One region of the Paenibacillus salivarius genome, then DNA from elsewhere that is predicted to be linked to it. Evidence: predicted binding sites of a transcription regulator. Region 1 holds the regulator's gene; each other region holds the start of a gene.
The links. Region 1 encodes LexA, which represses DNA repair genes until DNA is damaged. Its sites were predicted from a motif close to CGAACATATGTTCG; they were not measured.
Positions count from the first base shown of each region.

Region 1 (6,812 bases):
GTTTAAACTCTCTCATCTTCTCGGCAAGCGCCTTGATATGGGCCGGTGTGGTTCCGCAGCATCCGCCTGCGATATTCAACCAGCCCGCCTCCGCAAATGCAGCCATTTTGACGGCTAGCGAATCGGGAGATTCATGGTAATTCCCGTTTTCGTCGGGCAGACCGGCGTTCGGATAACAGCTTACGCCCGCTTTCGCCATTTCGGAAAGCGTACGGATATGATCCCGCATAAATTCCGGACCGGTAGCGCAGTTCAGCCCGACGGAAACCGGCTTCAAATGCTCCAGCGATACATAAAAGGCTTCGATATTCTGACCGGCCAATGTCGTTCCCATCGGCTCGATCGTTCCCGAAATCATCAGCGGGACCCGCTTTCCCGTTGATTCGAAAGCGCGTGAAATCCCGATGCTTCCGGCTTTTACATTTAGCGTATCCTGCGAGGTTTCGAGTAACAATACATCGACGCCTGCCTCCAGGAGCACTTCAGCCTGCTCTTCGTAGCTTTTCGTCAACTCCTCGAACGTGACCCCGCCGGTGACGCTTAAAGTCTTCGTCGTCGGCCCCATCGCCCCGACAACGTATCTTGGACGTTCCGGGGTGCTGTATTTTTCCGCGGCCTGTACGGCGAGCTTTACCGCGGCCAGATTGATCTCGCGCATCCGGTCCTGCAGATCGTACTCGGCAAGAACGACGGAGGTTCCACCGAAGGTGTTAGTTTCGATCAGGTCGGCTCCCGCCTCCAGATACTTCTCATGGATTGCCTGTATAATATCAGGACGGGTAAGCACCAATACCTCGTTGCAGCCGTCCAGTTCTTCTCCTCCAAAATCTTCGGGCGTCAGATTCTCTTGCTGGATCATGGTTCCCATCGCTCCATCAAGGATCAAAATTCTTTCTTTCATTAAAGATTCCAAGCTAGGCTTACTCATGATCTTTCCCTCCCGCAAAACGTTAAGATTTAGTTTATCAGAATGAAGCGTTAATGGAAAGGACTATCTCAAAAATGCCTGCCGACCACCGATCTTGCAAGGATACAAAACTCCTTTAAAAACAAGGACCCGCGAAGGATAATCCCTATGAATTCATGCTGTTAATCACTTTCAATACACGGTAATCCAATGCATGAAGTGAGTATTCTAAAGACGAACGAATAAATCGCATCAAGAATTAAAGTTCGTGATTACTATAACCGATGCGAAATGTTTTTGAAGGAAAGTCGACATAAAAAGCGAGCCTGCGGGGAATAAAACACCCACCGGCTCGCTTTCTTCAACATTTCGGACTATTCGGTTACCGTGAATGTCACTTCCGGCATGGAATGCTGATCCCGGGCGGTAACATGGGAAATCACATGATATGTTCCGGGTTCATCGAATCCCGTTTCCAGCACATATTTGCCTTCCCCGGCACCTTCTACGACTTCTTTCCGATGATCTTCCGCACTGTCGCCCTCTTTCCAAAACTCAAACATAACCTCTTTGGCATCATTCACGTCTTGCCCTTGATGAGTTACCTTAGCCTCGAAGGTGATGCTTTCCCCGGCCTTCACTTCGGCGGGCACATGGAGCTCCACCTTGATCGGCTCCAAGGAATCGACCGAGGCATTCTGGGCGCTATTCCCGCTTTTGCCGCAGGCGCTAAGCGTCAGCAAAATCAAAGCAAGACATAACCATATTAAACCCGTCTTTCGTTTCATGATTACCCTCCTGACATCATGATTGCTTTGCTATAATGTCATGCAATTCCGACAGATGCCGGATTTCAAAAGCAGGGATGATTTCATCCGTCCGCGTCTTGTTATCGCGATTCACCCAAACCGTAGTCATCCCCGCACTGTTACCTCCGAGAATATCCGTGGTCAGCTTATCACCGACCATAAGGCTTTCGGATGGTTCGACCCCAAGCAATTCAAGGGCATGGCGGAAAATCGAAGCATCCGGTTTACCTTTGCCGAACTTGCCCGAAATCACGATGTGATCAAAATAACCCGAAAGCTCCGGCACGCCATCCAGCTTCTCCTGCTGAAGCGCAGGACAACCGTTCGTCAGAAGCAGCAGCTTCACTTTCCCTTTCAACTCATCCAGAATTTGGAACGTTTCTTCGTAGATGTGAGGCCGGGAGCGCCGTTCCTTCCCGAATAGTTCAGCCAACTCGCCAGCAAGCTCTTCGTTATCCACGCCGAGAGCCAATAACCCGCGCCGCCACGATTCTTTCCGGTATACCGGAGCAAGCTGCTCCAATTTTCGGAATTCCGGTTGCTCTCCAGCCGAGAAATTCGCCCATAGCCCTTCGAAAGGATTGATGCCGATCAGTTTGGTGAAAGGGAAGGTTTCATAGGACTCGTAAAGCTCTCTGGCTTCCTTCCGAACCGCTTCCTCCAGCTCGGTCGGATCGGTTCCAACCGCTTTTTGCGCCGCCTCGCAGGTTGCCTCAAATGCTTCCCTTACACTCCTTTCGTCCCAAAGCAGAGTGTCATCCAAATCAAAACATACCGCAGAAATCGCCATCCCTCTCCACACGCTCCCATACATGATTTTTACTTCGAATGTTCTTCAAAAGTGACGTTATGCACTTTAGCATACTGTTGCAGGCGCTCAGCCATCGCGTTGGTGTCGAACCGGTTACGAACCCGGTAAAATACCCAGTTTTGATCTTTCCCTTTCGGCACAATCGTAATTTTGTCGCTTTCGACCTTGATCTTGCTTATATTCCCCGCTTCGAGAAGCCGGTCGCGATTATATTTGGACGTATACAGATAGCCTTTGTTAATCCGTAGGTAGGGTTTTCTCAAGAAGATCGCCAAAGCCAAAATCACATATAATACGATCGTTAGCCAAAAGATGCCTGAGCTAGCTTCGGCTGCGCTGCCGATCAACCCGACTACGGCGTAGAGCAATGCCAGCAGTACGAGTAATAGTGGCAGGATGATGTTCCGTCCGCGAAATACCTCTCCTTCGCCTTTCGACCCTAGCGAGCTACGGGGATCCTGGCTGCGGCCGCCCCTCACTTGCGGGCCCTTTCCTTTTTTGTTCAGTTTCATCTGATTGCGTTCCACTTTTCTGTCAAACGAGCCCATTCCTTCTCCTCCTAAGTCATATGGTTATGTATCCGGCCCGAAGGCCGGGTTTACTCATCCACAATTTCAATTCGGTCCAGTTGCTGGCGGAGATTTTTTCTGAAATTCTGCAAATAGGTTTCCCGCAGCTTGGATCTTTCCAAAACTTCCTCCTCCGTCAATCCGACGGTTTTGTCTTTGCGGGCCAGTTCATTAATTCGATTCACCAAAGCATCTATGTCCATGGTTCCCCTCCTGTTTCTATTTATTAATGAAATAAGGTGCAACAATCCTACTTTGACATGTGAAAAAGAGCTTGTCAAGGCGAGGGGCTCTTGATCAAGCTCTGTAAATTCCTTCATATAAAGAGGTAGTTTAAAAAGACATCTATTGAATCTTTATTTCGTCATATATCGATATAAATTAATTCGGCAGCACTAGCGTATCTCCAGCTTGAATGCTGCCCGACGACAAGCCGTTCAAGCGTTTGATCGCAGCGATATAGATCCTGGTATCTTGTCCCTTCGGTTTATGAGAGGCAGCGATTTCCCAAAGCGTATCGCCCGACTTCACAACAACGATGGTCTGTTCCTTCTGAACATGGTCATCCGAGGCGGCGGCAAATGCCGTAACCACCCCTGTTCCCGTCAACATAAGCAGCATTAGCAAAAGGGAGACCTTCAACAAACCTTTGCCCAAACCCAAAAAGCCGAACTTATCTGTCAAAGAAGCACGCGTACGAGGCGCAGGCTTATCGTAAATGCTTTGGTATGTACTGTATTTCAACATATCCCATCACTCCAAACAAGTGTTCTTATTTCGTTAATAATATAACACGAACACTTGTTTGATTCAAGTATTTTTTCGAACAATTGTTCCCTTTTTCTTTTTTGGGGTTCAGAATGTTAAAACCTTCTACCTTAACATCCTTTGATCGGGAATAAACTCCCTGAGCGACCTGGCTTTTTTTGAAAAGTGCTTTTTAGAACTTATGTTTGTACGAACTTCAGTTCTATGTTATAATTTTTCCAAACGTTACTAATGGGGTTGATTATCGAAATGTCCAAGGTGTCCAGCCGTCAACAGGCAATATTGGAATTTATACGCAACGAGGTCCGGATGAAGGGCTATCCTCCTTCCGTTCGAGAAATCGGAGAAGCGGTCGGACTGGCTTCCAGTTCAACCGTACACGGCCATCTTGACCGTTTGGAGAAGAAAGGGTTTATCCGCCGGGATCCGACCAAGCCGCGGGCAATCGAATTGCTTGGCCAGGAAGATTCCGATACGCTCGGCATGTTCGCACACAGCGTCGCCCGGGTGCCGGTCGTCGGCAAGGTTACCGCAGGCGTACCGATCACGGCTACCGAGAATATAGAGGACTATTTTCCGCTTCCGCAGCATTATGCCGCTGAAGGCGAAATATTTATGCTTTCCGTTATGGGGAACAGCATGATCGAAGCGGGTATACATGACGGGGACTATGTGATCGTACGGCAGCAGCAAACCGCCAACAACGGCGACATCGTCGTTGCCATGACGGAAGACGACGAAGCTACCGTGAAAACTTTTTACAAAGAGAAAGACCACATCCGTCTGCAACCCGAAAATCCGACCATGGAGCCGATCCGGCTCAAACATGTCACTATTCTCGGCAAAGTCGTTGGTTTGTTCCGGGATTTGCACTAATTTATACGTCCGCAACGCAAAGAGGCTACCATTATAGATGGCAGCCTTTTTTTGTTTTCATGTTACACGGGCCGAATATCATCATTGATCCACTTGCGGTTCATTCCGCTTCTTTCTCCTTGCCACAGCTTTCTTAACCATAACCTGCGTCTGTGATATTTTTTCAGGGCAAGCACCATGATGCCGATCACTCCTTGCACATAGCATCCCCATAAATCCAAAAGTTATTTTGATGTTGTGGCCAAAGGAGACTGAAGCGATGAACGTATGAGAACAGAAAAACATACTATAAATTATATTTTTGCCTATTTCAAAGGAGGAATCCCATTTCCATGAGCATTCAACAGGATGGTTATCAGCATAGAGTGATTTATCAGGCGGATCGGAACATGGTTCATCACTTATCATCCATGAGATTTCATTTACACCAAGTTTGCGGGCAGTATACAAATCGGATCGTACGAGTCGAAACAATGGACGGCCAAGTCGTCACAGGCAGACTTGTCAGCTGCGACAGGGGCTTAATGCACTTGGCCGTCCCGCATCATCATGGCCATCGGGCTTTTTTCGGAAGCCCGTCTGTAGGCTATGACGAAACGATTTTAACGCTGGTGCTTTATGAACTGCTGGTCATCACTTTGTTGTCCACGTAATCATAATTAGAATGTTCTCAAAACAATAACGAGCAAAATGTAGAGTACCAGAATCGTTGCCGTGGAAGTAAACAATGCTTTTCCGTCGTAACCCACATTAACCCCTCCTCAATTATCTTGACTTCACTCAATCATATGTATTTAATTCATTAAATGTCTGGACTCATCCCCAAATAACAAAAAAACCCTTGCACCTTCGATGCAAGGGTTTTTGTCCATTAATACAGCGTCATATACTGATCTCTTTCCCATTGATGGACTTGTGTTCTAAACATGTCCCATTCGATCTCTTTAAGTTCATAGAAATGAGTCAGCGCGTGATCGCCGAGCGCTTCGCAAATGACTTCGTTGCGAATCAGTTCGTCGAGCGCTTCCTTCAGGTTGGAAGGCAAGCTTGGAATTCCTTCTTCCACTCGTTCTTCTTCGGACATCACGTAGATGTTACGGTCAACCGGATTTGTCAGCGGCAATTCGTTCTTAATGCCGTCGAGGCCTGCTTTAAGCATAACCGCCAGGGCAAGGTAAGGGTTGGCCGCAGGGTCCGGGTTCCGCGCTTCGATACGCGTGCTCAATCCGCGGGACGCTGGAATACGAATCATCGGGCTACGGTTACTCGAAGACCAGGCAACGTAGCAAGGCGCTTCGTAACCGGGTACTAGACGTTTGTAGGAATTCACGGTAGGGTTCGTTACCGCGGTGAAAGCTCTGGCGTGCTTCAAAATCCCGGCCATGTAATGGCGGGCTTCTTTGCTCAAGCCAAGCGGATCGCTCTCATCGAGGAAGGCGTTCTCCTTGCCTTTGAACAACGATTGGTTGCAGTGCATTCCCGATCCACTCACGCCATATAAAGGTTTAGGCATGAATGTCGCATGCAAACCGTGTTGACGGGCAATCGTTTTTACGACAAGTTTAAACGTTTGGATTTGGTCGGCTGCTTTGACCGCATCCGCATATTTAAAGTCGATTTCATGCTGTCCTGGCGCAACTTCATGGTGAGAGGCTTCAATGGCAAATCCCATCTCTTCCAGCGTCAACACGATTTCGCGACGGCAGTTCTCGCCAAGATCGGTAGGCGCAAGGTCGAAATAACCGCCATGGTCGTTCAATTCCATCGTCGGATTTCCCTTTTCGTCGGTTTTGAACAGGAAGAACTCCGGCTCCGGTCCGACATTCATGGCCGTGTATCCCATATCTTGGGCTTCTTTCAAAGCACGTTTCAGAATATACCGAGGATCCCCTTCGAACGGCGTGCCGTCCGGCATATAAACATCGCAGATCAGGCGGGCGACGCGGTCTTCCGTTACCCAAGGGAAAATCACCCATGTATCAAGATCAGGGAAAAGATACATATCCGATTCTTCGATCCGCACATATCCTTCGATGGAAGAACCGTCGAACATCATTTTGTTATCAAGCGCT
Region 1 is NZ_CP195592.1:2,654,363-2,661,174, reverse strand. It holds gene metH (methionine synthase) at 1-928, opposite strand, end outside; gene ACSFXJ_RS12025 (FixH family protein) at 1,282-1,695, opposite strand; gene ACSFXJ_RS12020 (HAD family hydrolase) at 1,712-2,506, opposite strand; gene ACSFXJ_RS12015 (hypothetical protein) at 2,536-3,075, opposite strand; gene ACSFXJ_RS12010 (DUF896 domain-containing protein) at 3,126-3,299, opposite strand; gene ACSFXJ_RS12005 (LysM peptidoglycan-binding domain-containing protein) at 3,478-3,843, opposite strand; gene lexA (transcriptional repressor LexA) at 4,114-4,740, shown strand; gene ACSFXJ_RS11995 (hypothetical protein) at 5,073-5,393, shown strand; gene ACSFXJ_RS11990 (YjcZ family sporulation protein) at 5,400-5,489, opposite strand; gene glnA (type I glutamate--ammonia ligase) at 5,612-6,812, opposite strand, start outside.

Region 2 (6,812 bases), 680 kb from region 1:
TCGCGGCCCGCTTGAATAGCGAACGATTTCTCCACGCCTTCGAACGATTCGGAAATTTCCTCGAGCTTCTCCAAACGCCGAATGTAAGTTTCCAGCGTTTCGCGTCGTGCACCAGGTCTTGCCGCCGACAAGGCGTCGGCTGCGCCAACCAGCATCGCGATGACCGAAGTCGCTTCGCAATCCCCGTGATGGGACGCGATACTATTGATAACGACCGGATGTTCTTTGTATTTCTTCGCCAGTTCCACGCCGATTTCGACATGAGATCCTTCCACTTCATGATCAAGCGCTTTACCGATATCGTGCAAGAGTCCGGCACGTTTGGCGAGAGTAATGTCTTCGCCCAATTCTCCGGCCATGAGACCGGCCAGATAAGCAACTTCCATCGAGTGCTTAAGCACATTTTGTCCGTAGCTTGTCCGGAACTTGAGACGTCCCAAAATTTTGATTAAATCCGGATGCAATGCGTGAACGCCGACTTCAAATGTAGCCTGTTCACCGTACTCGCGAATCCGTTCATCGACTTCACGGCGGGATTTATCGACCATTTCCTCGATTCGTGCCGGATGGATACGTCCGTCAGCCACGAGTTTTTCCAAAGCCGTACGGGCGATTTCACGTCGAATCGGGTCGAATCCGGACAAGATGACCGCTTCCGGCGTATCGTCGATAATCAAATCGATACCGGTAAGCGTCTCCAGCGCACGGATATTGCGGCCTTCGCGACCGATAATCCGTCCTTTCATCTCCTCGTTCGGCAGGGTGACAACCGAAACCGTCGTTTCCGCGACATGGTCTGCCGCGCAACGTTGAATCGCCAGCGTAATAATTTCACGCGACTTCTTATCGGCTTCTTCCTTCGCCTGCTGTTCAATGTCCTTAATCATTTGGGCCGTTTCGTGGCGAACCTCCTGTTCCACATTGTTCAAAATAATGGAACGGGCGTCCTCCATCGTCAAATTCGAAATGCGTTCAAGCTCTTGAACCTGACTCTTGTAGATCAGGTCAATTTGCTGCTGCGTTTCTTCAATTCGTTTCTCTTTGCCGGCCACTTGCTCTTCTTTACGTTCCAGCGATTCCAATTTTTTATCCAGCGACTCTTCCTTTTGCAACAATCGTCTTTCTTGTCGTTGAATTTCATTCCGACGTTCACGAATGTCTTTATCAGCTTCGGCTCTGAGCTTGTGGACTTCGTCCTTCGCTTCCAGAACCGTTTCCTTTTTCAGTGCTTCTGCGTCTTTCTTTGCGTTTTCCAAGATTTGACTTGCAGCTTGCTCCGCACTGGAAATTTTAGCTTCTGCAAGAGATTTGCGAATAAAATATCCGATCCCGAACCCAAAGAATAAAGCGGCTGCAACGAGAACGATCCAGATTCCTGTGTGCATCTGTTCACCTCCCCGTTGTTTCCTCCAAGGCATTCCTTGGGATGTTTGCAGTTGTAATTTTCTCAATTCATCATCATACAAAGAATTCATTACAGGCCGGTTCAGGCAAGGCCTCCAGGCCTTCATCATTGGCAGATGAATCTTGGCGGGATCCCGTTATTTTGGAAGGAAAATAGGGTTCCATAAAAAAAGATTCATATTCATTTTAGTATTTGACGAAAAGAATTGTCAAGCTACTGTCACGGGTTGCAGCTTCCGGGAAACTACTGGTCTTCCCAGTCATCTTCATCGCGCATGCCATCTTGCTGGACCAATTCCCGAATCACCTTCGAAACAAGAGACCCTTGATAACCGCGGCGAAGCAAAAAGGCTCCCGTTTTACGTTTACGGTCCGCGATCTCCCCAGTCGTGGTCCGCCATTTTTTGGCGGCGAGCTCTTTCGCGCTCTCATACTCTTCATCCTCGCTGACCGTATCCAAAGCCTCCTCGATCAACGGCTTGGAGACGCCCTTCTGGCGCAATTCCTGTCGAACCCAGAGCTTCCCCTTCCCCCGGCCGCGAACGCGCTGTGAGGCCCATTCCTGGGCGTATGCCGCATCATTGAGAAGTCCTTCATCGGTGAGCCGCCGGATGGCCTCCGCCGCATGTTCTTCGCTCCACCCCTTCTCGCCGAGCCGCATCGTCATTTCATAGGCCGTCCTCGGCTTCCTGCTCAAATATTGAAGAGCGTCCGCATAACATCTTTGGCGCTCATCCGCAAGAACAACCTCTTCCAATTCAATTCTCGTAAAGACGGCACCTTTGATCATCCGGTATTTGATCATGACATCTTCATGAACCTCGAGCGAAAGAGTCCCAAAAATGATCCGGTACCTGTACTTCGGCCGCTTCATCATCTGTACGGAAGTAATCGTCAATTCCGCGTCCTCGGGAAATTGATCCAGACCGACGGAATCGGACTTCTCGTTTCCTGCCGGACTTTCATCCCGGGTAACCGCTCTACGAACCGCTTCCCAGTCCCCTTCTTCCGAGATATCCATAATTCCTTCCGGTTCCTTATGTTTTCCGCCGGCCCGTGGCGCCTCGCCCCAGCGTTTCTGAAATTTACGGTCGACCATCGGTATGCCCCTTTACCTTGAAAATGTAATATTTTTTCGTGTTACCATTGGCTTAATCCGCTCTCTGTGTTCCCGGATTAAATTTATCCCGTTTATGGTTATTGGACCATAAAGCAAAAGCGCCCTGCTCCGGGTAATCCCGGCCACAGAGCGCCAATTAGCATTATTATTCTACCTCGAAAAGCGCCTGCTCTTCCTTGGCTTCAGCTTCAAGTTCGCTGGAGCTCGGGGAGGCTACCGAAGTCGTCAGATTGCTGGCTTCCCGGATCTTTTGCTCGATCGTATTACAAATTTCCTGATGTTCTTTCAGGTATTGCTTCGCATTTTCGCGTCCCTGACCCAATCGTTCTCCGGCAAAAGAATACCAGGCCCCGCTCTTATCCACGATATCCAGCTCTGCGCCGATATCGATAATGCTTCCTTCTTTGGAGATACCTTCACCGTACATAATATCGATCTCCGCCTGTTTGAATGGAGGAGCTACTTTATTCTTGACAACCTTAATCCGCGTCCGGTTACCAACCATATCGTTGCCCATTTTGATCGTTTCCACACGGCGAACGTCAAGACGAACCGTCGAGTAGAACTTCAAAGCACGGCCGCCCGGCGTAGTTTCGGGATTTCCGAACATAACTCCAACTTTCTCGCGCAACTGGTTAATGAAAATCGCAATTGTCTTGGATTTACTGATCGCACCCGACAATTTCCGGAGCGCTTGAGACATCAGACGGGCTTGAAGACCGACGTGGGAGTCGCCCATCTCGCCTTCGATTTCCGCTTTCGGAACCAAGGCGGCAACGGAGTCGATGACGATGATATCCACCGCGCCACTCCGTACGAGAGCTTCGGCGATTTCGAGCGCTTGCTCGCCGGTGTCCGGCTGGGAAAGCAACAGCTCATCGATATTTACGCCCAGTTTGTTGGCGTAAGAAGGGTCGAGCGCATGCTCGGCATCAATAAATGCAGCTTGTCCGCCAATCTTCTGTACTTCGGCGATGGCGTGCAGCGCCACGGTTGTTTTACCGGAAGATTCCGGCCCGTATACTTCAATGATCCGGCCGCGAGGAAGTCCCCCCGTGCCGAGTGCAATATCAAGTGCTAACGATCCGCTAGGTACGATTTCCACCTGCATATGCGTGGATTCTCCCAGCTTCATGATCGAACCTTTACCGAATTGTTTTTCTATTTGACGAAGCGCCATTTCCAGCGCAGCTTTCCGATCTGACAATCAGCTCACATCCTTAAAATATAAATTGGATACAGGATTTCTTACAGTTATAATTGTACCTTGTTTTGGAACGTTTGCCAAGCATTTTTTCGAACATACATTCGTAATTTTTCTCAACCCTCCCAAACCCTCCCTTACCGTAAGGGAGGGCCCCCCAGGGCTCCGCCCTAGGGGATACCCGGAACTGGAAAACGTGAGAGGGAATGAGGCCCTCCTGCACGGCTTTCCCCTTCGGGGATGCGCCTTACTGTGGATCATCGCACGCTTATCCCCCTTCGGGGCCGCTTCACTTTAGGAGCACCCGTGCCGCCTGGAGGGTTGCAGGCACTGCTGCTTTCTGCGCACCCGGGACGACTTAGTTTGGTAAGCCGCTTGTCGCCCCTTCGGGGCACGCTTTACTTCAGAGCGCCTGCTAGTGGGGCTATAGAGATACTTCGTGCGGGTTGACTGCGAAAAATAGTGCGACAAGGCGCTCTCCCCTACGGGGAATCGCTTACTCCTGCGCAAACTCTTCCCAAACCCTTCCTTACCTTAAGGGACACGGAACGGGAGAACACGGGAGGGAAAAAGGCGCCCCTGCACGGCTGTCCCCTTCGGGGATGCGCCTTACTGTGGATCTTCGCACGCTTATCCCCCTTCGGGGCCGCTTCACTTTAGGAGCACCCGTGCCGCCTGGAGGGTTTGCTGGCACTACTGCTTTCTGCGCACCCGGGATGACTTTGCCCAATATAGAGCTTGTCGCCCCTTCGGCGTACGCTTTACTTCAGAGCGCCTGTTAGTGGGGTTAAGGAGATACTTTGTGCGGGTTGACTGCGACCATAGTGCTGCAAGGCGCTCTCCCCTCCGAGGAATCGCTTACTCCAGCGCAGACCTGATGAAAGCCTGTCCAATAAGCTGACATTTTGGAAGACCCTACGAGATTTCTCCCCCGAACAGATAGCTAACGGAACGTACGGCCCTTATTCGCTCTTTTCGGGTTACTTTTCAACTCTAACGGAACCTAGCGCCTTTATTAGGTGAGTTTCAATGGAAATATAAGTGTTTGAACGCAAATAACGGCTTTCAGTTCCGTTAGTTCTTGAGAAGCCACCATTTTCATCGAAATAACGGCGCTCACTTCCGTTAACGAGCTTTGGCTGGCCGGGTCCGCCATTCAAATTATACTCGCCCCTAAAATGGCACCATAATCCCTAAGAACATCCCCCCATCCCTTAAAATAACGACAAAAAAGAACCGCAGCAAATCAAGCATTTGCTACGGTTCTTCCGTTACAGTCATTATAAGCCGGCAGGTGGAAAATCGCAAGCATGCTCCCCTACCCTTGCATCTACTCGGCTGCTTGTTCCGCCTTTAGACGCTTCCAGAGATGGTACAGCACCGTTTTTGCCGACCGTATGCGGATCGTCTCCCGGTTGCCTTTCAGGTTAAGCTCGAAAACTTCGGTATCGCCGCCGCGGCGCGAGATGGCGACATAGACAAGGCCGACGGGCTTGCGCTCGGAGTAACCCGGCCCGGCCACGCCGGTGATCGACAATCCGAAGTCGGTATCGACGATCATCCGCACCTGTTCGGCCAGTACCTTGGCCGTTTCCGCGCTGACGGCGCCCGGGGCGTTCTCGCCCTCCAGCAGGTCGTGAGGCACGTTCAGCAGCTTTTCTTTCATCGCGTTGGAGTAGCAGACGATGCCGCCGAGAAACACGGTCGCGCTCCCCGGGATGCTCGTAATCGACTGCATCAAAAGCCCGCCGGTGCAGCTCTCCGCCGCGCTGACGGTAAGCCCCAAATCCGTCATCATATCGATAATCGTTTTTTCGATCGGGACATCTTCGCTCGCGTACATATGATTCGGAAACCGCGAAGCGATTTCGGCCTCCAGCTTATCCAGCTTGGCCATAGCCTCGCTTTCGGTTTTGGCTTTGGTCGAGATCCGAATCGTAACTTCGCTTTCCTTTGCGTAAGGAGCGATGGTTGGATCGGTTTGATTCTCAATCAGATCCAGCAGACGGGTCTCTAACCCGGATTCACCGATTCCGGCAAACTTCAGCATTTTCGAGTACAACGCTTCTTCCCGGGTCAACACATGCTGCATAATCCAAGGTTTGGCCTGCTTTTCAAACATCGGCTTCATTTCGGAAGGAGGACCCGGAAGCAAAATATAAAACTTGCCGTTATCCTCGATCGCATCGCCGACGGCTAGGCCGGTATCGTTCGGCAACGGCGTTCCCCCGTCAATGGACAGAGCCTGCCGGCGGTTGTTTTCCGTCATCGGCACGCCGCGGCCCTCAAAAAAACGGTCGATATTATCCATGGCCATCCGGTCGATATGAAGCGATCTTCCCAGGACAGCCGCGACGGCGTCCTTCGTCAAGTCATCCTGTGTAGGGCCGAGTCCGCCGGTAAACAGTAGCAAATCCGCACGCCCCGAGGCAATCCGAATCGCCTGGGACAGCCGTTCCAAATTATCTCCGGCCACGGTTTGAAAGTAAACGTCGATCCCAAGGGCCGCAAGCTCCTGGGACAGGTACTGCGCATTAGAGTTCACGATTTGACCGAGCAAAATCTCGGTACCTACCGCAATAATTTCAGCTTTCATCATCATGTCTCCTTTTCGGAGGATCAACAGGCTGGCTTACATTTTCGAAAAATTAAGCACACTCTTGTTTTTTACGAAATAATCGATCCCTGAGTAAATCGTAATGAGGGCAGCGGCCCACATTGCGACCTGATCGAATGGAAAATGAATCCACTCGAACGGAAAATTGTTAAGCAGCAAAGCCGATATCGCCACGATCTGGGTGATCGTTTTCGCCTTCCCCCATTTGCTGGCGGCAATGACGGAGCCTTCGAGCAAAGCGACTTCCCGGAGCCCGGTAACGGCAAACTCACGGCTAATGATGACTACGGCAATCCAAGTCTCGCATTTGCCCATCGCGACAAGCGCGATCAGTACGGCGGCGACGAGCAATTTGTCGGCTAGCGGATCAAGCAGCTTGCCTAAATTCGTGACCAGATTATGCTTGCGGGCGATATATCCGTCGATCCCGTCCGTGCTTGCCGCTATGATAAACAATAGCGCCCCGA
Region 2 is NZ_CP195592.1:3,331,396-3,338,207, forward strand. It holds gene rny (ribonuclease Y) at 1-1,385, opposite strand, end outside; gene ACSFXJ_RS15180 (regulatory protein RecX) at 1,649-2,503, opposite strand; gene recA (recombinase RecA) at 2,670-3,731, opposite strand; gene ACSFXJ_RS15190 (competence/damage-inducible protein A) at 5,059-6,324, opposite strand; gene pgsA (CDP-diacylglycerol--glycerol-3-phosphate 3-phosphatidyltransferase) at 6,361-6,812, opposite strand, start outside.
Region 2: a site for LexA is predicted at 3,822-3,835, ahead of recA (recombinase RecA). Genes of this name have one in related genera too.

Region 3 (6,812 bases), 340 kb from region 1:
TACTGGTATACCGCAGACTCGGACATCTCCGCCACGTTCTTTTGCGACTATGCCCAAATCGGCTCCTCCAACGTGATCGGCAAACACGTAAAAATGAGCGAAGGAAAATCGGGAGCCGATTCCTATCTGGAAGTCAGCTTCGGCGCTTCGGCAGGAAGCATCGCTGCCGGCGGTAACTCGGGCGAAATCCAAACGCGCAACCACAAGAGCAATTGGTCCAACTTTAATGAGGCGAACGATTATTCGTTCAACGCGGCACATACTTCCTACTCCGCATGGGACAAAGTGACTCTTTACAGAAACGGCCAGCTCGTTTGGGGAACGGAGCCGCAATAATTCGCGGGATTTAAGGTTAACCTGCACTATGTACAGCCTCCCCGTCATATGCTAGAGAGAAGGCCTATGAACGGGGAGGTGTAAATTGCCTTTGGTGAACTACTATCAGTTTGGAATCAGCCCGCAGCTGGTGGAACGCATTAAGTTCAAAATGAAAAATCCGACCGTGAAGGATCGGGTTAAAAGTCTAGTGGAGGGTTTGACGAAGATCGACCTGCAGGATCGAGCGAAGGTACGCAGGCTCGTGAGAGCGGCCTCGTCCCTTCTGAACGAACGCTTGACGGGAGCGCAGGAAGAGCAAATCGTGCAGTTTGTCCTCGCGCAAAAGATCGATCCGAAGAACAAGCTTCATCTATTAAAGCTGTGGGGAATGTTTCGTTAAATCGGTATTGTCAAGCTAAATATGAGCCGGTCCGAACCGGCCCAATCGGTCAGCCGGGATGAACCGGCTGACATTTTGCTTTGCCGTTTGATTTTGGCGGGAATATATTGTATTTTTAAATTGACATGACAGTAGGTCAAAATATAAAGGGAGGAAACCATGACTCCACGGACGAAAGAGCAAAACGAACAAATTCGACTCCGGCGGATGAAGCAGATTTTGAAGGCTGCCGCCGATGTGTACCTCGACAAAAACATGCTGATGGAAATTCGCGATGTGGCTGCCGCGGCCGGCTTGGGTTATGGAACGGTGTACCATTACTATAACAATAAATCCGATTTGCTATATGATTTGTTGCTTCAAGGGCTGGAGCGGGCCGCGGATATTTGGCTGGCGGAGCCTGTCGCCGTTACGGGCCGACGGGAGGTCATAGGAAACGGCGGATCCCTCGGCCCGGTTCCTTCAACCGCGGTTGCGCAAGCTCGAACCGTATCCGCATCCCCATCCGCGCCCGTGTCCGGAGCGGCCCGGGACCGGAACGGCAACGGCCACGGCAACGGCCTTGCGTCCTTGGCCGTCAGACTGCTTCAAGCCTGGGCGGAGGATCGTGCTTTTTATTTGGCCTGCCTCCTGGGCGCCGATCATTACCGGCAGCTTCCCGCCGGGCAGGCGGAACTTCTGGCATCGGCATACCGGAAGCAGGTGCTGCTCCCTCTGGCCGGATCGTTAACCCTGGGCGGAAGCGGCGGCGAATCGGAAGCGGCGGACGTCCCGCGTGCCGGCCCAGAGGCTTTGGAACGGCGGGCGGAATGGCTGCTGGCCGGGCTGACGGGGTGTGCTTTGCCGTCATTGCGGCGCGGAACCTTACGTAAGGAAGCCGGCGAAATCGTACGATTTTTGTTTATTTAAATTTCATCCATAGATTGGAGCGTTAACCCGATGATTATTCTGAAATCTCCCCGCGAAATTGAAGAAATGAAGGCGGCCGGCCAAATTGTGGCGGATTGCCACCGCGAGGTGGCCAAACTGATCCGGCCGGGGATTACTACGCTGGAAATCAACGACTTTGTTGCCAAACATATTATCAAGCTTGGCGGTAAACAATTTACGAAAGGATACAATGGATTTCCCGCCGAGACCTGCACTTCGGTCAACGATGTGGTTGCCCACGGATTCCCTTCCTCAAAACCGCTCCAGGAAGGGGATTTGCTCAAGCTGGACATCGTGGCTCAGCTTAACGGCTGGTTCGGCGATTCCTGCTGGTGCTATGCGGTCGGCAAAGCCTCTCCGGAAGCGGAAAAATTGCAGCGGGTCACGAAAGAGTGCCTGGAGCTCGGCATTCGGCAAGCGATTCCCGGCAACCGGCTCGGAGACATTACATCGGCGATCCAGACCCATGCCGAGTCGCACGGATATTCCGTCGTCCGCGATCTGCTCGCCCACGGCATCGGCCGAACTCTTCATGAAGAACCGAACTACGAGCATGTCGGTGCCCCCGGAAAAGGGATTCGGCTGAAAGAGGGAATGGTGTTTACGATCGAACCGATGATCAATCAAGGCACCTTTCGCATCAAAATCGACCAGGACGGCTGGACGGCCAGAACGGCGGACGGCAAGCTGTCAGCCCAGTTCGAACACACGATTGCGTTGACCGCGGACGGTCCATTGGTGTTGACGGCTCAGTAAACCGGTCCAATCCTTAAGAACAACAGCTCGGGAACGGCAAAGGCGAAAGAGGGCCTTTGCCGTTCTTTTTCTTATTCCAGCATTAACCTGTTGCCAAAGCGAATATTTGTTCGTATTATGAATATAATAAGAACAAACGTTCTGTTTCGTGAATGCTTATTCTTTCGGCACACCGACAAGAACGTTCGGCCTGAGTTCGCAAGCTTTTATGGAGGGGTCATCGATGTCCAAACAGATCTTTTTGATCGATGCGCAGTCTTTTTATGCTTCGGTGGAGAAGGCAGCTCATCCGGAGTATCGCGACAAGCCCGTGGCCGTGGGCGATCCCGCCAGAATGAACGGAATTGTGCTGGCTGCTTGCCCGATCGCCAAAGCCCGCGGGGTGACGACCGCCTCCCGGGTCGGCGAAGCGCTGGCGAAATGCCCGGAGCTCGTCGTCATTCGGCCCCGTATGAGGATGTATATCGGGGTCTCGCTTTTGATTACGGAAATTTTTGAATCCTACACTGATCTTGTGGAGCCGTTCAGCATCGACGAGCAATTTTTGGATGTGACCGGTTCGCTTTCCTTTTTCGGATCCGCATACGAATTGGCTCAGCGGATCCAACACCACGTCCTGTTGTCCACCGGCGTCTGGACGAGGGTGGGAATCGGCCCGACCAAGGTGCTGGCCAAAATGGCGACCGACAACTATGCCAAAAAAAATCCGGAGGGCATATTCGAGCTCACGTTCGAAAACCTGGAATCCACCTTGTGGCAGCTTCCCGTTCACCAAATGTTTATGGTGGCTTCCGCAATGACCCGGCATTTTACCCGGATGGGCCTAACCACCATCGGGGACATCGCACGCCTGGAACTTGCGGATTTTAAACGCCGCATGCGGCGGGAAATGGGCAAGCAGAGCGATATTCAGGCGGAGTACTACTGGCAAACCGCCCGCGGCATCGATCCGAGCCCGGTCATTTCCGGCATACGCCATCAGCTGAAATCGGTCAGCCACGGCAAGACGCTTCGCTGGAATCTGTACCACCGGCTTCGGGACATCGAAATCGTCCTGCTTGAGCTGGTGGTGGAGGTATGCCGGCGCACCAGACGCCACCGCCTCCTCGGTTCGGTCGTGACGGTTTCGGCCGCGGAAACGAACGGCGTCCGCTCCACTTCCTTCAGCCGGCAGATGACGCTGCCGGAACCGACGTCCCTGACCCATGAAGTGGCGGCGGCCGTAAGCAAGCTATTCCGGAAATACTGGAGTGGCCTGCCCGTCAGCCATCTGAGCGTAGCTTTGTCCGGGCTGACCGAGGACCGTGAAATTCAGCTCACTTTGTTTGATAACCGGTCTCGTACGTATGACAAAGAGCGGGCCGTCGATCACATTAAAGACCGGTACGGCAGCGATGCCATCATCCACGCTTCTTCCTTGATGGAGGCCGGCGTCGCACGGGAAAGAGCCGGACAGATTGGAGGGCATTACAAATGAGCAAACTTGACGGAAACGAACGCTGGAAATCGAAAATGCTGCTGACGGAGCACGCCGAGCAGTACGAGGAACAGCACCAGGGGAGCGAGCGAAAAATCATTACGTCGGAGGAGCGCGGCATGCTTCGCGACTACATTTTGCTGCCCCATATGGAGAAAATGGTCGAGAGAAATATTTCCGAGGTGGAGCACTCCAATAATCTGTTGAGACGCTCGTATCTCATGGCGGGAAAGTATATTCTCAATCAGATTATAAAAGACTCCTACAATTTGCGGCGGGAGCTGAAGCGACGGAATATCAAAATCCTCGGCGAGGAGCAATCGGACCTGGTCATCTATTACCGCTATTACTGCCGGGGGTACGAGGAGCGGTTCGGCATGACCCGCGATGTCATGCGCTCGGAGATCAGCTTGCGGCTAACCCGCTATACGTCCGAGCTGGGGGCGCTTTTGAAGGAGAACGTGAAAGCCTAAAAAACGGACTGCATACCGATCGAATCCGGGAAACGATACGATGAGCGCATGCCTTGCCTTACAAGCCTCCAGCCTCGGAACAGAGAACGGGAGCTCACCACCCCCGGGAGCACAGAAGCCCTGGGGCCGTTTGAACTCCCATATGCCAATATCGATTCATTAACAGGACGCCGATAGGCGTTTTTTTAATGTTGAGGACCGCAACGAACGTGACAACCTTATTTGGGCAAAATAAGGCGTTTTGAATTTCTAACGAAACCCAGTCACGCTATTGTCCCTAAAAGCGCCCCCGATGGACCTCAATTGACAATTTAGCGATACCCCGTTTCGTTAGAATTTTATCCGGGTCATAATGCCGCGAATAAGAACATATCGTTTCGTTAGGAAAATGTACGGATCGAAACGACCTCGATGAAGCCCTTCGGAAGCAACTCCTCGGCGCGAAGTCCCCCGGCAGGGACTTTTTTGATGCGCAAAAAACGATTCGGGACGGATCCCGGAGGATGTGCAGGAGGATGGTCCCCATCCGCTTGGGAAAAAAGTCTACCATTCGGGCGTCAGGTCCCCGTCCGTAAAACGCGTGAAATTCAAGCAAGCAACCATTAGGCCCAGGATGGGACCAGGGTATGTTTTTTATCACATGGGATGTCAACCCGGAATTCGCGAAAAAGCGCGCCGTTATGCGATTTTGTAACATGACTTTGGTATCAAAACTGTAACCTTTATGGAAAAGGGTGTAAAAAATGAACGAAACTTTGTAATTTTTCGTGCGTCTAATAAGGGCGAAAAGGCACAGGTGCTGCATTCTTTGAAACGTGTATTTGCAAATGCCTCATGATAATGCACAGGTTTTCAAAGCGTTTTCAAAGGCGGAATGAGGAGACTGCAAAGCAGGCGCGAATTTCCTCATTCTGGGAAAGAGGTGCCAGGAAAGCGACAGGTTCCCGGGAAAGGACCCATAAACAAAACACTCCCATTAGCCTAGTTACATCATGGGTTAACTTGGTTAATGATAGAAGTAATTTGAGGAGTGGAGGTGCGTGCGGGACCGTACTGTTCATCGCCTGCATACAAAAAGACAGCGAGGTGAAAAAATTAAATACCAATGACGACATTAGCGAGAAAGAAGCTGGCTATTTGGATCGGGCTCGGCGCGGCCTTGATCGCCGGCGGGATATTTGTGGTTACATTGCTCCTGCCTCCGTCCCACATCAGCTTCGCGACCTCCGAAGGCGCCGAGATCAAATTCAAAACGTCTGGCGATCAATTCATGGAGTACCAGGGCGACGGCGTATGGGAGGAACTGTTCGTAAAAGGCGTCAATCTCGGAGCGACGGTCCCCGGACATTTTCCCGGAGAATTTCCGCTCACGGAAGACGATTATCTGCGCTGGTTCAAGCAAATCGATGAGATGGGCGCGAACGTCATTCGGATTTACACGGTGCACAATCCGGTATTTTATAAGTCGCTCGTAAAATACAACCGGGACAAAGAAAAAGATCCTCTGTACTTCATTCAAGGGATCTGGTCTCCCGAGGAGCAGCTCATCGAACTGAAGGATGCGTACAATCCGGGCATTAAAGAGAAGTTTCACAAGGAGATTGAAAAAGCGGTTAAAGCGGTGTACGGCGATTTGAAAATCGACCCGGTCCCGGGCGAATCCGGAGGAAAATATACCGCGAACGCGGGCCCTTATTTAATGGGCTGGCATATCGGCACGGAATGGGATCCGGAAATGGTCGACAATACCAACAAGGTGCATGCCGGAACGGAGCCTTATCAAGGCAAGCATTTTGCGGCGACGGAGGAAGCGAGCCCGTTTGAAAGCTGGCTTGCGGAACTGGTCGACCAGACGGCCGATCTGGAACAGGGTTACGGTTGGGAACATCCGATCACGTTTACGAACTGGGTGACCACCGATGTTCTGGAGCATCCCGGAGAGCCGCTGTTCGAGGAGGACCTCGCCAGCGTCGATGCTACGCATATCAAGCCGGTAAATTGGGAAGCCGGATATTTCGCCGCCTATCACGTTTATCCGTATTACCCTGATTTTTTCCACCTTGATGAGACGCTGGAAACGATCCCGGACGGCAACAACGACTACAATACCTACAAAGCTTATTTGAAACAGCTGAAAGCCCACTACAAAGATATTCCGATCATGGTTACGGAATATGGGGTTCCATCTTCGGTCGGCATCTCCCATTTGGGACGCGGCGGAAGAAATCAGGGCGGGCACAGCGAGGAAGAACAGGGCGAGATCAACGTATCCCTCACGAAAGACATTTATGACGAAGGGTACTCGGGAGCCATTCTCTTTATGTGGCAGGATGAATGGTTCAAGAAAACCTGGAACACGATGCGCCTCGAAATTCCGGAGGATCGCCGTTCCTACTGGCTGAACGTTTTGACGAACGAGAAGCTGTTCGGCATTTTGTCCATGGGGCCCGGTAAGGAA
Region 3 is NZ_CP195592.1:2,312,840-2,319,651, forward strand. It holds gene ACSFXJ_RS10290 (endo-1,4-beta-xylanase) at 1-336, shown strand, start outside; gene ACSFXJ_RS10295 (stage VI sporulation protein F) at 431-718, shown strand; gene ACSFXJ_RS10300 (TetR family transcriptional regulator) at 878-1,627, shown strand; gene map (type I methionyl aminopeptidase) at 1,658-2,404, shown strand; gene ACSFXJ_RS10310 (DNA polymerase IV) at 2,628-3,881, shown strand; gene ACSFXJ_RS10315 (hypothetical protein) at 3,878-4,354, shown strand; gene ACSFXJ_RS10320 (hypothetical protein) at 5,460-6,812, shown strand, end outside.
Region 3: a site for LexA is predicted at 2,504-2,517, ahead of ACSFXJ_RS10310 (DNA polymerase IV). Genes of this name have one in related genera too.